DNA from 2 places in the Lysinibacillus sp. NPDC097162 genome. Region 1 is predicted to be linked to the other one. Evidence: riboswitches for the same ligand, from Rfam matches in the RefSeq annotation. Region 1 holds a riboswitch; the other holds the start of a gene.
The links. A riboswitch is a leader RNA that binds a small molecule or an ion and turns the genes downstream of it on or off. The one in region 1 is predicted to bind FMN.
Positions count from the first base shown of each region.

Region 2: it holds a riboswitch for FMN, as region 1 does, so the genes downstream of both, ribE (riboflavin synthase) here and ACIQXW_RS02305 (ECF transporter S component) in region 1, are expected to answer to the same signal.

Region 1 is NZ_JBIWDT010000001.1:484,116-495,434, reverse strand. Features, by position in the region: gene ACIQXW_RS02335 (hypothetical protein) at 1-349, opposite strand, end outside; gene glnA (type I glutamate--ammonia ligase) at 700-2,034, opposite strand; gene ACIQXW_RS02325 (ATP-binding protein) at 2,931-3,359, shown strand; gene ACIQXW_RS02320 (methyl-accepting chemotaxis protein) at 3,389-5,083, shown strand; gene ACIQXW_RS02315 (STAS domain-containing protein) at 5,117-5,503, shown strand; gene ACIQXW_RS02310 (sodium-dependent transporter) at 5,664-7,010, opposite strand; gene ACIQXW_RS02305 (ECF transporter S component) at 7,158-7,745, opposite strand; FMN riboswitch at 7,973-8,169, opposite strand; gene ACIQXW_RS02300 (RNA polymerase subunit sigma) at 8,487-9,785, opposite strand; gene sigX (RNA polymerase sigma factor SigX) at 9,775-10,314, opposite strand; gene ACIQXW_RS02290 (ATP-binding protein) at 10,510-11,319, opposite strand, start outside.
Region 2 is NZ_JBIWDT010000001.1:776,266-787,584, reverse strand. Features, by position in the region: gene ACIQXW_RS03790 (C45 family autoproteolytic acyltransferase/hydrolase) at 1-575, opposite strand, end outside; gene ACIQXW_RS03785 (DUF1540 domain-containing protein) at 801-1,028, opposite strand; gene ACIQXW_RS03780 (spore germination protein) at 1,169-2,611, opposite strand; gene ribH (6,7-dimethyl-8-ribityllumazine synthase) at 2,747-3,214, opposite strand; gene ribB (3,4-dihydroxy-2-butanone-4-phosphate synthase) at 3,232-3,861, opposite strand; gene ribE (riboflavin synthase) at 3,919-4,557, opposite strand; FMN riboswitch at 4,714-4,839, opposite strand; FMN riboswitch at 4,961-5,086, opposite strand; gene uvrA (excinuclease ABC subunit UvrA) at 5,426-7,930, opposite strand; gene ACIQXW_RS03755 (MDR family MFS transporter) at 7,999-9,531, opposite strand; gene ACIQXW_RS03750 (MarR family winged helix-turn-helix transcriptional regulator) at 9,689-10,171, shown strand; gene ACIQXW_RS03745 (YibE/F family protein) at 10,706-11,319, shown strand, end outside.

The DNA of each region.
Region 1 (11,319 bases):
CTGTTACCGGATTAAATACAAGGTTGGCAAAGTGGGTATTTTTGTAATTTTTAGTTAAAGCATACTTATTCTCAGTAGTTCTTAATTCATAACCTGCAGTTACAGCCGTTTCTACACCATTAGTTGCTTCAATGAAATAATAATATGTCGTAAATGGTGTTGCTGTATCATCATTCCAGCGTTGTGTACCACTCGCAATGCTTGATTGTAAAACAATTGCCCCTACTAAACTATTGCTTGTGTTGCGTTTTATCGTATAAGTAACCGTTCCTACAGATGATTGATTATCTGTCCAAGTAATTGTATTTCTAACGCCACCCGGTGATAAATCTATTGAACTTCCACTCACATTTGTTACAGGTAAAAATACGCTATTCTCGTTTTATCCATCTCTATATCTCGGTTTTATAACGAGCCTTCACCGTGCAGGCAACTTTCATCGCACACGGCGATCCGTCAGCGATAGATCTTTAAGTTTTATTTCCCCGTAGTTAATTATAGTAATGACAATACTGACGAATGTTAATATTAATGTTAATTCTTGAAAATTTATTCACTTCTAAAACTTATAATATTATGCCGTTTGCTGAAGATTAACTCTGTAATTTTTGTCTTAACAGTATTAGTCTCTAGAAAAAAACTTAAATTAATACTGTTTCTTTCTTCTTACTCTTACTTGCAACACCCAACACTTCTTTTCTAATACATTGTCAAATATTCATCACGTTCCCAGTCATGGACGCGTGTGCGGTATTTGTTCCATTCAATTTCCTTCGCTTCTGTGAACTTCTCAAAAATATGATTGCCAAGTGCGTCACGTACAATATGATCCATCTCTAGCTCGATTAGTGCGTATTCTAAAGAAGATGGTAAACTATCAATGCCATTTAATTCACGATCCGCGCGGTTCATTTTATAAATATTTCGATCTACAGCATCTGGTGGTGTTAAACCTTTACGTATCCCATCAAGGCCAGATGCTAAAATAACAGCCATCGCTAAGTATGGGTTAGCCGCCGGATCAACAGAACGTAACTCAATACGAGTTGAAAGACCTCTTGCTGCCGGGATGCGAATAAGTGGTGAGCGGTTTTGGGCTGACCAAGCTACATAGCACGGTGCTTCATAGCCTGGAACTAAGCGTTTATAAGAATTTACTAAAGGGTTTGTCACTGCTGTAAAGCCGTGAACATGCTTCATAACCCCTGCCATAAAGCTGCGAGCAGTTTCGCTCAATTGTATTTCTGCATGTTCATCATAGAAGGCATTTTTATCACCTTCAAACAATGAAAGATTGAAATGCATCCCTGAGCCATTAACGCCAAATAACGGTTTTGGCATAAAGGTTGCATGTAAACCGTGCTGTGCTGCGACTGTCTTAACGACGAGTTTGAACGTTTGTATATTATCACACGCTTCAATAGCACTTGCATATTTAAAATCAATTTCATGCTGACCAGGTGCAACTTCGTGATGCGACGCTTCAATTTCAAAACCCATGCCCTCTAGCTCAAGCACAATATCACGTCGACAGTTCTCGCCTAAATCAGTGGGCGCTAAATCGAAATACCCACCACTATCATTTAATTCAAGTGTTGGATGCCCTTTATCATCTAGTTTAAATAAGAAAAATTCTGGCTCTGGACCAAGGTTAAACGAGCTAAAACCTAAATCTTCCATTTCCTTTAATACCCGCTTAAGGTTGGAACGTGGATCACCTTCAAATGCTGTACCATCTGGTCGTGCAATATCACAGATAAAACGTGCTACCTTACCTCTTTCCGCTGTCCATGGAAAGATAACGAATGTATCTAAGTCGGGACGTAAATACATATCAGACTCCTCAATACGAACAAACCCCTCAATCGATGAACCATCAAACATGACCTTATTGTCTAATGCCTTCGCTAATTGACTAACTGGTATTTCCACATTTTTTATTGAGCCCAATATATCAGTAAATTGTAGGCGAATAAATTTCACATTTTCTTCTTTCACCATGCGGATAATATCATCTCTTGTATGATGTTTCATTCTTCACCACTCCAATTTGTCATTTTTCTTAACGTGTTTTTTTGTAACTGCTTTTAAATTACACTAAAACAACAAACAAGCGCAATGGGCATGTCATGTTTTCTTACATATGTTTTTTCGAATAAATTTATCTTTATTTTAGATGTATACTTATATTAGGTTGGACCTATATATTGACATCACCTAAAATAAAACTTAATGATTACTCAAAACTTCCTTTCGTAGAACATTAGTCTTGCATTCTTTATATTTTACTGGTACATTATAAACTAAATATAAATTCAATAGTACTTAATAGGATATTTTTACTATTCTATATACCAATCACTATTAAAGTAATTGAATAATTCGAAAGTAGCTTTTATAATAATGACGTCGGTGGATAAAGGCCTTTTGATTCCATCCAGTACCAAACAAAACTCCCTTTCAAATGGTCTAAACTACCAAATTGAAGAAAACTTCGCAAACTCCAGGCAAATGATTTAGCATCGCCTTAAAATTCTTATTTAACACTTTGTCACCAATATTAAGTATCCATATTCAAAAGATACATAGACTTACAAACTTTTTACTGCTATAGGGGTGACAAAAACCATAGGGTGAAAACAGTATTAGTCAACAATATTCATTCCTTTATCACACATAACTATATTTATAGAAATGACATTCATTCTCTGCGTTTAAATGTTAGTAATCTTAAAATACATGAATTTCTTAAACACCGCTAAAGTATAGAAAACACAATACCTATTATACTGGATGGGTTTAGACATGCGTTTTCATTCCTATTCTTCCTCAATATAATGGCGATGACCTATTTAACTTTACTTACATTTTACTGGATATCACTAGCGAAAATGTAAATGTAATTTCACGTACAAGATAGGTGATTGGTAATGAAATTTACACTGCGAGTTCAAGCAAATCGACAAGCAGTTCATTTTATAGATAATGTGATGGAAAACTATACAAATATTTATAGTATACCCTTCAGTAAAGAATTGAGATTTGTTTTACACGAATTAGTAATTAATGCTATTGAAGCAATGGAAAAAATCGATACACCCTCTTCCTACGGCAAAATTCAAATACAAGTTTTGCAAAACGATGAGGAGATTACGTTAACAGTCATCGATGAAGCACAAGGCATTACTGAAAATGATTTAAAGAAGGCATTACAATTCGATCCTAACGAACACTATTATAATTATACAGATCGAGGTCGAGGATTATTTTTTGTCAAAAATATGGTTGATTCTATTTGGTTTAAACATATTTCAAGAACCAAATTTTTAGTCGGTGTTTCCAAGAAAATTCATGGATAAAGTACATCTGTAATTAGGAGGGACTTTTTGTGAAATGGACAATCCGTAAAAAAATGAACTTACTTATTCTTACCTGTATTTTGTTAATGGTTTCTCTTATAGCGATAATTGATTTTTTTGAAGCTAAAAAGAATTTTTTAGAAAGTGCAAATGCCAAACTTTTATCGGATTTACAATTAAGTTATCAATATTTTGATGTTAAAATTCCTGGAGATTGGGACATTAAAAATAATGAATTGTATAAAGGCGATGTAAAAATAGCTGGCAATTTCGATATTGTAGATGAGATTGGCAATCTAGCAGACGGTAATTTTGTGACAATCTTTCAGCACGATACACGCATTAACACAACTATTGTGGAAAACGGTATACGACAAGTGAACACGAAGGCTCCTAAAGAGCTTACTACTGCTGTGTTAGAGCAAAAAGAACGTTTTATCGGTACAGCAAATGTATTAGGTAGTATGTATCAAGTTGCGACAGAGCCAATTTTCAATAGCAAAGGCGACATCATCGGTATGTGGTCGACAGGCACACCATCAGCGCCCTATATTAATATTGCTACAAAATATGTCCTTGAGAATGTTGCCATTTCATTAGGAATAGCGATTTTGATGTTTGTTAGCATTAGTTGGTTTTTACAGCGCCAAATTATTGGACCAATTAATCAATTAAGTTTGAATGCTAAAGAACTTGCTAATTTAAATTTAAACGTAAAAATATTAAATCCTAAAGGAAAAGATGAAATCGCCAATTTAGCACAAGCATTTAATAGTATGAAGCAGCGTTTAACAGAAACAATGACCATTGTCTCGAATAGCGCAAATCAAATAGCTAGATCCTCGCAGACATTAGCCGAATCATCACACCAAACAAGTGAAGCCTCAAACCAAATTGCCTTAACAATGAACGACATTTCAAATGGTACCACCATTCAATCAGACCAGGCTGAACGTATTGTTATGATGATGAAAACAACGATTGAGGAAGTAACCAATAGTTTAGAAAAAGCAGAAGCAACTTTAAATAGAGCAATTCAATCTACCTATATCGCCCGCAAAGGAGAAGATGCTATTAGTGAAGCAATTAAACATTTAAACACAGTCACTCATACGGTTTCTTATGCAACCGATTCGATTCAAAAACTAGGCAAACGTTCCGAAGAAATAGGTGGAATTATAACTGTCATAACGGGTATTGCGGAGCAAACAAATCTATTAGCTTTAAACGCGGCCATCGAAGCTGCTCGAGCCGGAGATCAAGGAAAGGGCTTTGCTGTAGTCGCATCAGAAGTTCGTCAGCTTGCTGAGCAGTCAAGTTTGGCTTCTGGTCAAATTACAGATTTAATTAAAAACATACAAGCCGAAACTGCTGTGACCGTCCGAACTATGGAAAGTAATTTACTAGCAGTAGAAGAACAGGTGAACATCATTAGTAAAGGCGGACATGCCTTACAAGAAATCGTTGAACATGTTGTTGAAACAGAACAAGGTGTGAAACAAATGAAATCTGCATTCACGCATGTCAATGACAATTCATTAGGTGTTCAACAGGCAATACATGATATCTCACGCATTTTAGAAGATTCTGCGGCAGCTTCCGAAGAAATGGCAGCTACGTCTGAAGAACAACATGCAACTGTAGCTGAGATTTCACATAAATCAGAGGAGTTAGCGGAAATTTCTACTAAACTACAAAACGAAGTAAATAAATTTAAATTTTAATCTTTTAACTAAATGACACGGAGGAGCACTGAAATGAGTAAGAATAACATGATAAATATTGATTCAAAGACTGATTATATTTCAATCGCCTTTACAGGGAATTTAGAATATGGATTAATCGATGAGTTAAAAGAGGAGCTACATGCTATTAGTTTAGATACAAAGCATGGCTATGTAATTGATATGCAAAGGGTAACGAATATTGATAGTACTGGTTTTGGTATGATTATTAATTTCGCAAAGAAAGTAACGATTGCCGAAAAGAAAATCGCCATCATTGTGACAGATGATTTTATTCGTAAACTGTTCGCAATCTCACAATGTGACAAAGTATTCCCAATTGCAAAAAGTGAACTGCAAGCGCAGCAAATGATTAAAGAAAAAAACTGGTTAGGTGAGCTTGCCCTAAGTGAATATTAAGTGCCAGGCACTCAAACAATTCTGAATTCTCCCAGAAGTAAAAAACTACCTAGCCTGCTGTGAGAACGTATAAACGAAGCCGCAACAATCGCGCGATAGCGAGTGTTGCGGCTTATATTGTGTCTGCAAGTGCCAGGCACTCAAACAATTTCATTCAATATTATTTTTGTAAAAGCATATTTAATAAAACAACGATAATAACAATCGGAACGACTACTAACATTAGCACGCGATAAGTCTTATAAAATCCCTGCCCCATTTGACTTCCCATGAGCAATTCCTTTTTCACAAAGCTTTTATCTACTACATAGGCAATAAAGATTGCAATCAATAAGTTGCCCAATGGTAGCATTAAATTGGACACTAAATAATCAGTAGCATCAAAAATCGACTTTCCGAAAATGGATACATTCGCTAACAAGCTAGATGATAATGCCGATGGAATGGCAGCAATAAAAACAACAACTCCTAGCAACATCGTTAAGGCTGAACGTGACATATGCCACTTCTCCATAAATGCTGCAACAATGATTTCATATAAACTAAATGATGACGTTAACGTCGCAAATAAAAATAGTAATAAAAACAGCGCTAAAAATAGTTCACCAAAAGGCATTTGACTAAATGCTGTCGGTAGCACCATAAATAATAAGCCAGGCCCAGCTTGTGGCTCTAAATCAAAGGCAAACACTACAGGGAAAATAGCTAGTCCTGCTAAAAATGACACGAGCACAGTCAGTAAAACTACTGAGCCAGCAGAATTTGGTAAACTAACATCCTTTTTCAAATACGAACTATATGTAACCAAACAAGAGAACCCTACTGCCAAACCGAAGAATGACTGCCCTAACGCCTCTAATAACGCTTTACCCGTTATATTTGAAAAGTCTGGCCATAAGAAGAATTTCACACCTTCCATTGCCCCATCTAATGTTAACGCACGAACAACAAGAACGATAAACATAACAAATAATAATGGCATCATCCACTTATTTGCTTTTTCAATGCCGTTTTGTACACCTAGTGAAATGACAAGTACATTTGCCAGTGTAAATAACGCTAAACCTAGTAACGTAATCCACGGAGTACTAATAATTTTTCCAAATAACTCACTTGGATTAACCGTTGAATCAATAACAGCCCCAGATACACCTAGGCCACTATAAATAAATATCCAGCCTCCTACAACACTGTAAAAGGTTAATAATAGAAAACAGCCAAGTACACCCATGCGTCCAACCCAAGCCCAAGCAGGTTTCGTTGGAACAACCTTTTTATAGGCTGTGATCGCCTCTGATTGCGTACCACGCCCTAAAATATACTCGGATAATAACATCGGTAGGCCAATTAACAAAGTGAACACCACAAATATAAGGAAAAATGCGCCGCCACCACTTTGCCCTGTGACATATGGTAGCTTCCATATTGCCCCTAGTCCAATCGCAGCACCCGCCGATGCTAAAATAAACCCTAACTTACCGGACCATTGTCCATTGTTTTCACTCATCTCTTCAATCTCCTCAAATCTAACTAATCTCACATTAATTGTACATTAAAATAGTAATTTAGACTAGTCAATTCCTGAAGATTCCAGTATGCTATTAGATCTATACACAAAAAACCCCGAGTAAGAATAAACTCGAGGCTTAATTTATTATTTTGATAAATACATTGTACGCTGTTGTTCAATCCATCTACGCATCGTTGTGAACAGTAACACCATGATAGCTGTTAATAGAACACCTTTTACGATATTAAACGGCAAAATACCTGCAATAATCATTTTATATAATGAATCGCCAACTACTGGCTCCATACCTAAGAAATAAGTGTACATCGGTAAAAATACTGCGTAATTTAAAAAGCTCATCCCTACTGCCATAACGATCGTTCCTGTCGCCAAACCTCCAACAAGACCCGCAATTGTTTTAAAACGGTTAAAAACAAATGATACTGGTAAAATAAATAATATACCTGTCACAAAGTTTGCAATATGTCCAACCGGAACCCCTGTAGGCGTACCCGAGAAAATCCAATCCAGTATATTTTTAAATAGTTCTACTAAAATACCCGCAACTGGACCCATTGTGATAGCTGCAAGTAAAGCTGGCATATCACTGAAATCCACCTCTAAAAATGCTGGGAACGGCGGAATCGGGAAATTAAAAAGCATTAATAAAAACGAAATACTACTTAGCATACCAATCGTAATAAACGATTGCAGTTTGATATTTTTCTTCATTGAAAACTCTCTCCTCTTTGCTGATTCAATCTTGCAAGAAGAAAGGTTACGACGTAATCGATTGTTTTTTCACGAAAAAACCCTTATGCACATCAGCATAAGGGAGAAAAGGCATGATTAAATAACGCCATTACTAGCTATTTTTTGTGCATACAGTGTAATTAGTAGACACACTGAAAAAAACGCTCGCACATAGCTTAATTCGTAACAACGAATGACGATCGTACCTTCATCTTCTCCCATCCAGACTATACTGTCGGCCTTGGAATCGCACCAAGTCAGCCATGCAAAAAAATCTTTGCACAGGTCGCGGGCTGAAGAGCCATTTAGTAAATCATGCGAGCTAATGTAGTTTAGTACAACACTAGCGATTTACAACTCTATTACCGCCGGTCGGGATTTTCACCCTGCCCCGAAGATGAATCAATATTATTTTATAAATTAACTATAATGTTTTATCACATAAAAGTAAATACTTCTGCTTAAAAAATTCCGATTAAATTTGTATGTTTTAATGAATGCTTCTATAAAAGGGCCATTTGATTTTCGAGTTCAGGTAATTCGAATTCAGCCATGAACGACGAATTCCGCGTTTTAGCACTGGGATTCCGCGTTTCAGAGCCTGAATTCCGCGCTTCAACAGCCGGATTCCGCGCTTCAGCACCCGATTTCCGCGTTTTCCCCATCAGACAACTCATACAAAAAAACAGCTATCTCATAAAAGATAGCTGTTTTTCTTTGTTACTGCATTGTTTGTTTATTTGCACCTACAGGTATCGGTAAAAAATTTGTTAAATCAAAGCCTTCCCAACTATCCTGTACGACGTTATCTAAGCGTAGCTTTTTATCAAAGCTTGAAGCTGTCAGCATCATGGCCTCGATTAATTGCGTTGCCCGCACAGCATCCATTGTCATCAAATCTAACGGTGCGTCAAAGGTGATGACAACACCACCCTCTTCTTCTTTCACTGTGTACGTTACATTTTCAGGGATGACAGGTACATAAATATCATCTTTTTTATCACGCATGGCGATAAGTGCCTCTGTAACAGTAGGATATGTTTGGTGGAAGTCTGGCGATAAATATTCAGTACCATTTTCTTCTGTATATAAATAATAGTTGTAATGATTATCTTTCGTTAACTGTATAGGCTCACTTGGCTCACCAACCTGCGAAAATTCATAAGGAGTACCATCTGCATTTTTTAACGCAATCGCTTTATATTCAGAGTCGGAAAAAGTATCTTTTAACGAGCTTAAATATTTTGTTACGGAAGCTGAAGCTACATCGTAATCATTTTTTTTAGGTAAGACGTGAACTAGCGTCTCACCCTCTTCCTTCAACTCACCTTTGTATGGATGATAATTAGCAAAACCAAGTGCTTCCTCATCAATTTGTGGTGCGTATTTTTCATACATTTGTAGAGTTGTCGGCTTTTTCTTTCCAAAATCAGCCGTTAATTTTTCGTTCGGGATTACATAGGTCATTGGTATGCTATCAGCATTGCCACCTGGTAAGCCGATTCTAAATACTACTGCATTTGCTAAATCGTCTTCGTAAACTGATGTCCGAAGCGATAGCATTCGTGCATGTTCGGCACCGATATTCGCTTTCATCACACCATCTGCATTTTCATTTTCTTGTATAGCTCGATCCTCTTGCATCGTAGAAAAATTTTCAGGAGGGGCATTTGCCTCATCCTTAACTGGATTATTATTTGTTAAAAACACGTACCCTGCTATTGATAGTACAAAAACAGCTGCAATACTACTAAAAATAGGTAACTTACTCTTTTTACGCTTTTGCATCGGCTTGATGCTTTCATTCTCATAAGCAGCAATAGACTGCTCTTGCTCTTCAAGCACTTTTGAATCTGTTGGTTGTTGCATTGCTTCTTGAAGATGTATATTATCTTGCAGACGTGAATCTGCTAGCAATCGTTTCAACACTTCTTCTTTCGAACGGTTATCAGTCAGCTTCGGGGCATTCTTCAACATTTGTTCTAGTTGTTCATCGTCGTCAAATTGTTTATGAGTCATTGCCTTTTCGCCTCCTGTTCCCTAACCTGTTGTAGCTGTTGCCTAAAAATTTAATGGCTCGATGTTGCGTCGTCTTAACCTTTGCTTCTGTCCAATCAAGTATTTGCGCTGTTTCAGCAATCGATAAATCTTGGAAAAAGCGCATAATAATCACCATTTTTTGATCCCCTGTACAATTTTCAAGTGCAGACTCTATTTGCATTAATTCATCACTGGCCTGTAGCATATCTTCCGGTGATGGTGTGGTTGAATGTAGTTGTTCCGTTTCCCAGTCAAAAAAATCGAGCGAATGTTTTTTCCGCACTGCCTGCTTTCTAAAATGATCTATTGCGACATTTTTAGCAATAGCAAAAAGCCATGTTTTTTCACTGCTATTTCCTGCGAATTGTTCATACGATCGCAGAACACGAACGTACACCTCATGTGATAGATCCTCAGCAAGTGTACGATTTTTCACTAGATAAATAAGAAACTGGAACACGTCTTGATGGTATGAATCGTATAATCGATGGAACACGGAGTCATTCAAAGCACTCCACCCCCGTTCTCATAGTATTTGTCGTCTAACGCTCGCACAAGTTACATCTTAATTAATGATTTTTTGCTCAAAATTTCGCTATGTGCCATTTCCTGCACTAAAACTACATACAATCAGCTAACAGACATTGGCATTGGCATTAAGTTTTCGAATCAATGGCAATGGGCTTCTAACGGACAAAGTTAGTTAGTCAAAGGGTAAATAGAAAGTAAAGGTTGTTCCTTCTTTTAATACACTATCGACCATAATATTTCCAGAATGTGCCTTTACAATGTTTCGAGCAATAGCAAGCCCTAAACCTGTACCACCTTTAGAACGTGTACGCGCTTTATCAGCCTTGTAAAAACGCTCAAAAACATATGGTAAATCTTCCTGTGGAATACCATGTCCTGTATCCTGAACAGAGATTTTAGCAAATGTCGGTTCCTTCTCTACTTTCACAAAGACAGAACCTTCATCTGTATGACGCAGTGCATTATCAACTAAGTTCGTTAACACTTGTTCAATACGATCCTCATCCATGCTTATGACCGCATCTTCCTCAAACTCACTATTAAATAGGAGCTGTACATGCTTCTCTTTTGCTACTTGTGCAAATTTTTGCGTAATGCGCTCAAATGTCGCATTAATCGGTACTTCATCTTTGTATAATGTCATATGTCCAGATTCCATCCGTGCTAAATCCAATAAATCTGTAACTAAACGTCCCATACGCTTTGATTCATCATAAATAATTTTAGTAATCTCATTGCGCTCTTCTTGATCTTGTATAAAATCATCATCCATTAGCGCTTCTGAGTAGCCCTGAAGCATTGAAATAGGTGTCCGTAGCTCATGTGATACATTGGCAATAAAGTCTGAGCGAAGCTTTTCTAGACGATGCTGTTCTGTCATATCACGGATAACAGCAACAGCTCCTCGTATCAATTCCCCACTATAGAGCGGGCTAATCGTAAATGTATAATAATTTCCATCCATCTCAATTTCTTCTTCCAG
Region 2 (11,319 bases), 290 kb from region 1:
TTTAATTGTAAAATGGCTTCTTCAATATTTTTACAATTATCCAGTAATATTCGAACAATTGTTGACGCAAGAAAGCCATCTCCTTCCCATTCATTATTAACGAAATGAAGTCCTACAACTAATCCTTTTTCATTCATTCCATCTAGCCTACCAATGATTTGCTGGCTAAATCCAACACTTGCATACCCTTCTGACGGATTAGAAAAAACAAATCTTGCATCATATAAAGTAGGGCTAAAATCGTAATTTCTCACATAATGCCCATTATGCACAAACGACGTACATCCCATATCTGGAAATGTCATATTATAACCACTATACATTTTTATAACGGATTCATATGACTGTTCTAAACCAGAAGCTAACCCTTTTATCTCTTGTAAAAGATTCGGCGAAATATTCTGTAATGCCTCTTGAGCCTTTTGAGCATTACAAGTAGCTGATAAGGCAAGAAACAGTTCATCTTGTATTAAATGAGCTGATGATTGTATTTCCTTACTTTGTTGAAAACCCACGTCATAAGCATCTCCCATTATCGAAACTACGCTTACTACTAAATCTTCGTATTTTTCCATTTCCATACCTCCTATACTCCAATCGGATGATAATATTATCGTATTCCTTCAAGTAACTGGAAGGTCAAGAGGCACTATAAAAAATGCTAAAAAAAGAAGTCATCTTCCATATAGGAAGACGACTTTCAAAGTGACCAAATCATTAATTATAAGGTAAAGATAAATTATTTAAATATTGCCCTTAATTCTCTATTTGCAATTATTTAAACAACCTATACCTATCATCTAAAGTTTTTCTTTTTCTTTAGATCTGAATGTTTTACAACATGTATCTGATGATTGACTTGCCGCCTCTTTGGACATATGCATTTCAAAATCAGAAGCAAACTCTGCATCATGTTTCTTATCGATACGTTTATCCATATCGATTGCTATCTTTTCAGCACCACAAAAATTACCTTTGGCATGGAAAACACAATTTGATACAGCACAGCTTACTTGAACATTCGGCATAACTATCCACCCCTTGTGATTGGTCTAGAAAAATATAGATAAGTCTAATCCATACTCTTCATTAAGTATTTTGTCCAATCCAAGCGTTTTTACAAGCAAAGCATGAAAATAACTTTATTATTTATTTAAAATGGCTATCATTAATTTTTACTGGAAGACCGAGTTTTATCTTGAGGCTGTAAAAATTTTGGGCGTTTATTATATCCACTTGGAGCTGCACGTATTAAAGATTTTTTGATATCAGACCAATTCAAATCTGCACCAAGACTTACGTACGGTACACCTAGCACGCGTATATTCGCAACATAAATAAGAATAAAGAATAGGGACAAAAAGAAACCAAATAAGCCAAAAAAAGAAGCCATTAAGACGACAAATAGACGGAAAATACTCATGGCCGTTACAAACGATTGATTTACAAGTGTATATGCCGCAATACTTGAAATAGCAATTACTACTATCATTGAAGGACTCGTTATGCCTGCCTTAATCGCCGCATCTCCGACAATTAAACCTCCCACAACACTCATGGTTCCGCTCAAAAGAGATGGTAAGCGGAGACTTGCCTCTCGAAATAATTCAAACATAAATAACATGAGCAATATTTCCAGTAAGGTAGGAAAAGGCAAGCCCGTTCTTGATTGTACAACTGTTGCTAAAAGTAGAATTGGCATTTGTTCTTGATGATAGGTCGATAAGGCAAGCCAAAAACCTGGTGCAAGCATACTTATTAATATGCCTACGATTCGTAGCAGTCGTTCTATAGAACCTACAATAGCTGGATAATCATTGTCTTCACCTGATTTAAAGAGTAAAAAGATATTAGGTGGTGTAATGATGACATAGGACACTCCATCAACTAAAATAAGAATGCGTCCTCTACTTAACGTTTGTACTGCAAAATCTGGGCGACCTGTATAATCATGTAGGGGAAGAATTTTAGATGTTTTGCCCACCCCATCCATCAATATATCGCCATTAATCACGACATCTGTATCAACTTTACGTAATTGCGTTTTCACTTCATCCACCATCGTTTTATTGGCAATATCTTCCATATAAAGAACGGCTACAGTTGTTTTAGAACGCCTACCAATTTCCATTGTTTCTACACTCAATGAATTAGTTGGTAGTCGCTTGCGAATTAGAGCAATATTAATAAAGACATCTTCTATAAAATCATCTCTCGGTCCTTTAATTACCAGTTCATTTTTTGTTTCTTCAGGATTTCGATTCGGCTTATTTGAAATTTTACTTGAGAATAAAATTTTCTCCTTTTCAAAGTACAGCAAAGCATATCCTGTATATACACGTGTAGTAGCCACTTCTAAATTCGTTATTTTTTGAAGATTTGGAATGTGTAATTCATTTATTATTTGCTCTGCTAATAATGGTGTTGAAACATTTTCGCACAAAGATTGGACTCGATTTATAATCACCTTATTCAATAATAACTGATCGAACATTGATTCACATGTAATAAAATGAACATTATGCTGTTGAAAGGTATAAGATTGAAATATTACGTCAGCAGAGCGTTGAAATAGTTCTTTCAACGTTTTCAATTCGATATTTTGATTCATTGATTGAATATTCCTCATCTCCTACTGAACTCGATTCAAATAAATTATTGTACTAAAATACACATACAATATTTTTCCCAATGTCCAGCAAATTATGCAGTTATCCTTTTCACCTATACATTATGTCATTGAAATTTAGCCAATCATTTTCTGTAAATTCGCCATTTCAATAGCTGATATTGCTGCGTCATAACCTTTATTACCAGATTTTGTCCCAGCGCGTTCAATTGCCTGCTCAATATTTTCAGTTGTGACAACACCAAAAATAACTGGTATGTTAGTTGTAAGAGAAACGTTAGCTATGCCTTTTGCTGATTCGTTACAAACATAATCATAATGTGTTGTAGAGCCACGAATAACTGTGCCAAGACCAATAATGGCATCATATTTTTTTGTTTCCGCTAGCTGTTTTGCAATAAATGGAATTTCAAATGCACCTGGTACCCACGCAACATCAATTAAATCCTCGTCTACACCATGACGTTTTAGCCCATCCATTGCACCGCTTAATAATTTACTAGTAATAAATTCATTAAATCGACCAACTACTACCGCTATTTTTAAATCATTGCCAATTAATTGTGCTTCAAATGTTTTTCCCATAAATTGATTCTCCTCTTTTACACTGTAAGTGAATTTTTTCCTTGTATTTGTTGACGACGATAGGCTGCTAATGCATCAATCGAAATCATTTTTAATTTGTGTTTTTCCGCATATTTGACTAAGTCATCAAAGCGAAGCATTTCACCATCATCCCCCATGATTTCACAAATAACACCAGCTTGTATGCTTCGGCAAAGCCTTGCTAAATCGATAGTTGCCTCCGTATGCCCTCTACGTTCTAAAACACCATTTTCCTTTGCTATAAGGGGAAATACATGCCCAGGTCTACGAAAATCAGTTGCTTGCGCTTGTGACTCTAGCATTTTTCGAATTGTCAACGCACGTTCAAAGGCGCTAATGCCTGTTTTTGTATCTTTGTAATCAATACTTACGGTAAATGCCGTTTGGTAATGATCTGTATTATTTACGACCATTGGATGCAACGCTAATTGTTGTGCAAGCTGCTGTGAAATCGGCGTACAAATAAGCCCTCTTCCATATGTGGCCATAAAGTTTATCGTTTCTGGTGACATGAACTCTGCAAGGGCAAGTAAATCCCCTTCATTTTCACGATCTTCATCATCCACGACAACAATCATTTTGCCTTGTTTTAAATCTGCAATTGCTTCTTCAATTGAATGTAGCAAATTGCCACCTCCTAATAAACTTTAATTTACTGTACGTTCTTTACTTTCAAAGACAGGTTAAAACCCATGCTTCGCTAAGTAATCTTTTGTAATGGTCGGTGATTGCTGACCACGCTGTAGCTGGTGCATAATGTATTTACCAACTAAATCGGTCTCAATATTGACTGGTGATCCAACATTTTTTGTCCCTAATACGGTTTCCTTGTATGTGTGGGGAATAAGCGATACGGTGACGCTGTTTTTTGCCACATGGAAGAGCGTTAAACTCGTTCCATCAATTGTGATTGAACCTTTAGGAATACAATAGCAAGTTAACTCCTCTGAAAGTTCTATATCGATGTATACTGCATTGGCCATTGGACGTTTGCGTAATATTTTTCCCACTCCATCAACATGCCCTGAAACAAAATGACCACCAAAACGTCCATTCGCAGGCATTGCACGCTCTAAATTTACTGCATTACCAACCGTGAGTTGCTGCAAATTTGTCGCTTTCACTGTTTCAGGCATTACATCCATTGTCAGTTCCTGCTCATTATAATGTGTTACTGTCAAACACACGCCATTGACAGCTATACTATCTCCTAGCTGCACGTCCGATACTATCTTTGGCGAAATAACAGTTATTTTCATACTTTGTCTATCGTTTTGCAAGGTTTTTACTGTACCAACATCCTCAATAATACCTGTAAACATTTTTCCACCTACTTTCTACTTTTTAAATTTTGACCTGTAATTGCTTAAACGAGACAAACAAAAAACCCCATATAAAAATGGGGTTTGGGAGTTCTAATTCATAAGACGTCACTAAATAAACCTAATGGAAATAAATTTTCCAAAGGCTACCATCTCATCGTTCTTCTCCCATCCAGACTATAACTGTCGGTTTTGGATTTGCACCAAATCAGCTTGCGCTCACGGACTTTGAATTGCTTCATCACCGCCGATTGGGAATTTCACCCTACCCCGAAGAACAGATACCTATTAAATTTTTAACTAAATAAAAAAACTCCCCAACGAAGGCGATGGGAAGTAGTTTTGAATATAAGCGTAGCCAAATAGACCTTTTAAAGTCATATGAATTTAAAAAGCTTACACATATACCCTTCTCCCATCCAGACTGTAACTGTCGGTTTTGGATTTGCACCAAATCAGCTTGCGCTCACGGACTTTGAATTACTTCATCACCGCCGATTGGGAATTTCACCCTACCCTGAAGGATATGTTTATTTAGTTACTTCATACGATAACATTATTTTAATACATTATCCACTTAAAATTTTTTAATGGCTATTTTGTGCAGTTTAATTGCCTTGGCACAATCCACATGTGCAAATTAAAGCAACCAGCTAATAATTGAGCGTATGAATAAGGAGCAAGGGACTTTGGGGATAATTTAAAATAGTAACGTTTGCATGGACTTTTGAAGGGTTCATAAATAAATAAATAAATACGCTCTTTTAGTAGAAAGATGTACAGTAACCTTCATCTTAACTAAAAGAGCGTATTCTTTTTAATTTCCTATTTTTTGGTATTTTCCTAAAGTATCGTTTGTTAAATGTAATTAGAACGCTTCGGCGAGTACTTCTTTCAGAAACATCCCCGTATAGGAATCCGATACTTTTGCCACTTGCTCTGGCGTTCCTTCAGCTACAAGCTTACCACCTGCGGCTCCTCCTTCAGGTCCAATATCGATAACCCAGTCAGATTCACGGATTAATTCCAGACTATGTTCGACGACGATAACGGTATTTCCGGCACAGACAAGTCTATTTAATAAAGCATGTAACAATTTAATATCAGATGGATGAAGACCTGTCGTAGGTTCGTCCAATAAATAAAGCGTGTGGTTTTTGGATGCTTTACTTAATTCGTTTGCCAGCCTAATACGCTGTCCTTCACCGCCAGATAAAGTTTTGACCGATTGACCCCATTGAAGATAGCCCAACCCAACCTCACATAGCATTTCAATCATGCGAGAAATCTTTGTTTCCGATTTCAAAATTGGTAAGCTCTCCTCCACAGACATATTTAGCAAATCTGAAATGGAGTATCCTTCATATTTAACTTGCAACACTTCGTCAGTAAATCTTTTCCCTTTGCAGTTTGTACATGTCACTTCTATATCTGCTAGGAAATCCATATCTACTGATAATACCCCTAAACCTTGGCATGTTTCACATCGTCCACCCGCAGAGTTAAATGAGAAATGCTTTGAAGTTAATTCTCTTTCTTTTGCTTCTGGCAATCCTGCAAACAATTTGCGGAGGTGAGTAAAGACATCCGTATAAGTAGCGACATTAGAACGCTGTACTCTTCCCATTGGCGATTGGTCAAAGATAACGATATTTTCGATATGCTCTAACCCACTAATTTCCTTACATCCTATTTGGGCAAGGTTTTTCGATTTTCCTTGTGCAAGAATGTCAAAAACAAGCGTAGATTTCCCCGAACCTGAAACGCCTGTTACTGACACAAGACACCCCAATGGAATAGAAGCAGTAGGGATGTCGACATTTCGAAGTTTTGCTTGTTGAATCTTGATATGCTGTCCATTTCCCTCCCTACGAACTCGAACAGGAGAAGGGGAGCATTCTTCTACCAAATAAGCTCCAGTCACTGATTGCTCATTTGACATTAAATCATCCAGACTGCCTTCACCTACAACAGTACCACCATGTATTCCCGCACCAGGACCGATATCAATAATATGATCTGCCGCTCGCATCATCTCAACATCATGCTCGATAACTAGTACAGTATTACCTAAATCACGTAATTCCTGAAGCACTCGAATGAGACCTGCTGTATCCTTTGCATGAAGACCGGTTGTCGGTTCATCCAAAATATACAGAACGCCAGTTAAAGCTGAACCTAATATGGTAGCAAGTCGTAGACGTTGTGTTTCCCCACCAGACAATGATACCGTCTGACGGTTCAATGAAAGGTAACCAAGTCCAACATCGATAAGCCGCTGAAGTGTTGTTAACATATCCTCGATAATAGGCACCAATAAATGATGACTTGCTTCAGGTAACGCCGTCTGCAAGCTATTCGTCCATTTGAATACATCTTCAAGCGACCACTCAGATACGTCCGAAATTGTTGCATCCGCTACCTTAACTTGACGAACTTCTTTCTTTAAGCGTGCACCAAGGCAATCTGGGCAAAGTTGTTCATGAAAGAAACTTCCTTCTTTTTCTTTAGCCCCTGATTCTCCCTCTTTCTCCTTATATCGTCTCCATAAGCTCGGTATGACTCCTTCAAACTTTGTTCCTGAGACCGGTTTACTATTTGGATAGTGACGTTTAAATTCCTCGCTCTCGACGCCATAATATAATAAATCTCGCTGAACATCATCGTAATCTTTTAATGGTAGATCAAGATCAAATTCAAATCCATAATGCTTTCCTGCTGCCACTAAAATACGCATTTGAATGTCACGATGGACCCCCTTTAGTGAAGCTACGCCACCGTCGCGTAAGCTGAGCTCAGGATTAAACACCATCGCCTCATTAATACTCGCCACATGACCAAGGCCACTACAAGTTTCACAAGCACCTTCTGGCTTGTTAAAAGAAAAATGTAGCATGCCTAATTTCGCTTGCTGTTCATGGCAATTAGGACAACTAATTATTTGATTGTCTATTTCTTCATCTTCTTCTACGAACGCTTCTGTTGGTTCAAAAGAAGCAGGAATACTCATATTACATGAAGTACAAACTTGTTCCCCAAGTCTGGCAAAGATAAATCGGATATACTTATAAATTTCTGTTACTGTTCCTACCGTTGAACGTGGATTTCGATTTGTCACATGCTGCCCGACGCTAATTGACGGTGACAGCCCACGAATAAACTCAACCTTTGGCTTGCTAATCGCATTAGCCATCATTCCCATAGAATCTAAATACTGTCTCTGGCATTCCCGCTGAAGTGTATCCATAGCTAACGTTGATTTCCCTGAGCCAGAAGGTCCAGTCAGTACTACTAGCTTATATTTAGGTATGGAAAGCGACACTTTCTTCAAATTATTTTCCCAAGCACCTTTAATAAAAATGGTCTCTTTCATCATTATCCTCCTGAACATAGTACGACTTACTAGTATCATCATTAGCTTAAATTCTTACGATATTTTATTTAATTTTCCTTGTTGTCTTTTTCAGCTGTAACAATCACTCGAGAGTTACCCATCATGAAAACGAAAATGGCTGCAATAACAATAGGAATGAGTGCAAGAAGAAACACATGTGTCACAGAGTTAGACATAGCATTCACAATAATATCAAGAATGTTTGCAGGGATATTTTCGCGTACACTAGGTTCAAAAATTTCTCTCATATCGCCAACATCAAACATTGCAGAATTTGATCCTTGCCCCATATTTTTGAAACCTTCTGTTAGCTTACTAGTAAATACATTGTTTTGAATTGTGCCAAAGATTGTAATGCCCATCGTCATACCTAGCGTACGAAGAAACGAATTTGTTGAATTTGCAGTACCGCGATAACGAGCATCTAAATTATGCTGTGAAGCTGTCGGTAATAATGAGAAAGAGAAGCCCATGCCAAAGCCTACGAGAATCATATACAGCGTAAGAAGTATTCGAGCCGTATCTGGCGTAAGTGTGCTTAGTAAAAACATACCTGCAAAATAAGATATTACTGAAATAACCATTAAGTTTCGATAGCTTATTTTCGTTAAGAAAATACCGCCAAAAGCACTTCCTGCAACAGACCCCAACATCATTGGCATCAAAATTAGTCCTGCATTCGTAGCGGAAGCACCATATACAGCTTGCACATAAATTGGTATATATACTGTTAAAATAATAAAAGTACCACCATATAAGAACGCTAACATTTGCGAAGAGGCAAATAATCGACGTTTAAATAAGAAGAAAGGAAGTATTGGTTCTTCTGCTTTCAGCTCTACAAAAAAGAACACGATAAAGAACACAGCGAAACTGATAAATAATGAAATTATCGGCGCAGAACTCCAATCGAACTGTTTACCACCTAGCTCCAATGCGAACATAAGACTAATAACAGCGAATACAAGTGTAGCCGCTCCCCACCAATCGATTTTCTGTTTAGTAAGAACAGGGGATTCTTTATAATTTTTTATAATAAGCATTAATGAAACGATACCGATTGGCAAGTTAATATAAAAAACCCATTCCCAACCAAAATGATCTGTAATATAAGCGCCTAAAAGTGGACCTACAACACTTGCGATACCGAATACAGCGCCAAGTAGCCCTACCATTTTCCCTCGTTTTTCTGGTGGAAAGATGTCAAATACAATTGTAAATGCGATTGGCATTAGCGCACCTGCACCAATCCCTTGAATCGCGCGGAAAATGCTAAGTTGCTCAATTGTATGAGCGAAACCGCAAAGAGCCGAACCAAGTAAAAAAACACCTAAACCAAAAATAAAAAATCTTTTTCTTCCATACATATCGGATAACTTACCGAAAATAGGCATACCAGCCATTGTTGTTACCATATAAGCAGAAGTAACCCAAACAAATTTGTCCATGCCTCCAAGTTGCGATACGATTGTTCCCATTGCAGTCGCAACAATTGTATTGTCAATTGCTGACATAAAAATGGCAAGAAGTAAACCTGCCACTACTAATTTTGTATTACTATTACTTTTCGATGCTTCCATTTAGAAACCCCTTTACAAATTATTAATACCTTCGCTAGAATGAACACGTAAACAATTACACACTCATCAAATATCTTGACCATCTAATATCTCGACCATCAAGATATTAATAGTCTAAAAGGAGGCTTATCTTTTGTCAAGCAATCAAGAAAATCAAATGACTGATCCACGTGAACATTTCACTTCACTTATGCGCGGGCTAGGAACTCGTACAATATTACACCAGCAAAATGTGGCCGCATCTCTTGGGCTATACAATAATGATTTTATTTCTTTGGATATTTTGCGTGAAACTGGTCCAATTACTGCCGGAGAGCTTTCAAAAAAAACGGGCCTTGCTACAGGTAGCATTACGGCATTAGTTGATCGCCTTGAAAAAATCGGTTATGTGCGTAGAGAAAATGACCCTAATGATCGTCGCAGGGTCATTATAGTCCCTGAATATGAATCGAAAGAAGAAATTCGTCATACGTATGAGTCACTTCACCAAGCCATGCTTCAACTAGCTTCATCCTACAAGCAAGAAGAGCTTGCTCTCATTTCACAGTTTTTACAAAACGCAAGTACAGTACTAGAAGAGCAAATACAACTTCTCAGTTCTTCTACACAAAGCAAATCTTCAACAAAAACGATTCGTTAAAACTAAAACAGGACGATATGCCGATTGTGAAATAATTGTGGTTATCGTCCTGTTTTCTTTACTAAACCCTCCTTCGGCAACCTCACTCCTTTTAAAAGGAACAGTGGAAGAACAATTCCATGTTATTAGTATTCGCATTATGATGAATGTATAATGTACGCCATCCCTATAACACGGTCACATTTTTTGTATAGCTTGTCACTTCCCTCCCAGTTTCATGACAGACATTCAATGTAATTTTATCTGAATGTTTTTACATATTCAGTGGAATGACTAAAAATGATACGTGCAAGTCAATATAACTAAATATTCAACGGATGCCACCGTCAAACCATCATAGACGGCATGTTCCTTTATCTTAAAAGGGAAACCTTAAATGGTTAAGAGCGTTACTTCCTACGTGACTACTTTTGACCAGCCTTGACATAGAAAAATAGGAATGTTAATGTGAGTCATTGTTCAACGCAGCTTCAGTACAACGGACACTTCACTTGCTACGAACATAGTCAAATTCCCCTCATTGGAGGTTTTTTATTGTTTACTACTATTTCTCATAAAAAACGGATTTTATTCTATATCCTATTAGCGTTGTGCTTTGTGGCTTCCGTTTTATTTGTTTCTCACAATGAATCCTTTTATGAGCGGCCAATTGCGGAAGTGATAAAAACAGAGTTGGAAGATTCAACACCTATATCAGATATGTATAGTAATGATGATCAATTATTTACGCAGCAAATAACTGCATTAGTGAAAAATGGAGAAGCCAAAGGTCAACTTATTCATTTAACAAATGAGTATTCTTCCTCTGGCGCTTTTGATCACGAATACAAGGTCGGAAACAAACTTTTTGTTTCTATAAAGGCAGACAAAGCTCAAAAAGGGCAATTAACAGGTTCGATTTTAGACGTAAAGCGCGATCAATACGTATTAATCGTTGCGTGGATTTTTATTTTCGCCTTATTAATTGTTGGCAAAAGACAGGGGCTATTTTCAATAATCAGTTTGATTGTTAATGCACTTATATTATCATTTGCATTGGATTTATATGTAAAGCACGCTAACGTCAGCTTGTTATTCGTTAGCGGTGTATGTGTTCTGCTATTTACCGGTGTTTCATTGATACTCATAAATGGATTAAATGAAAAAAC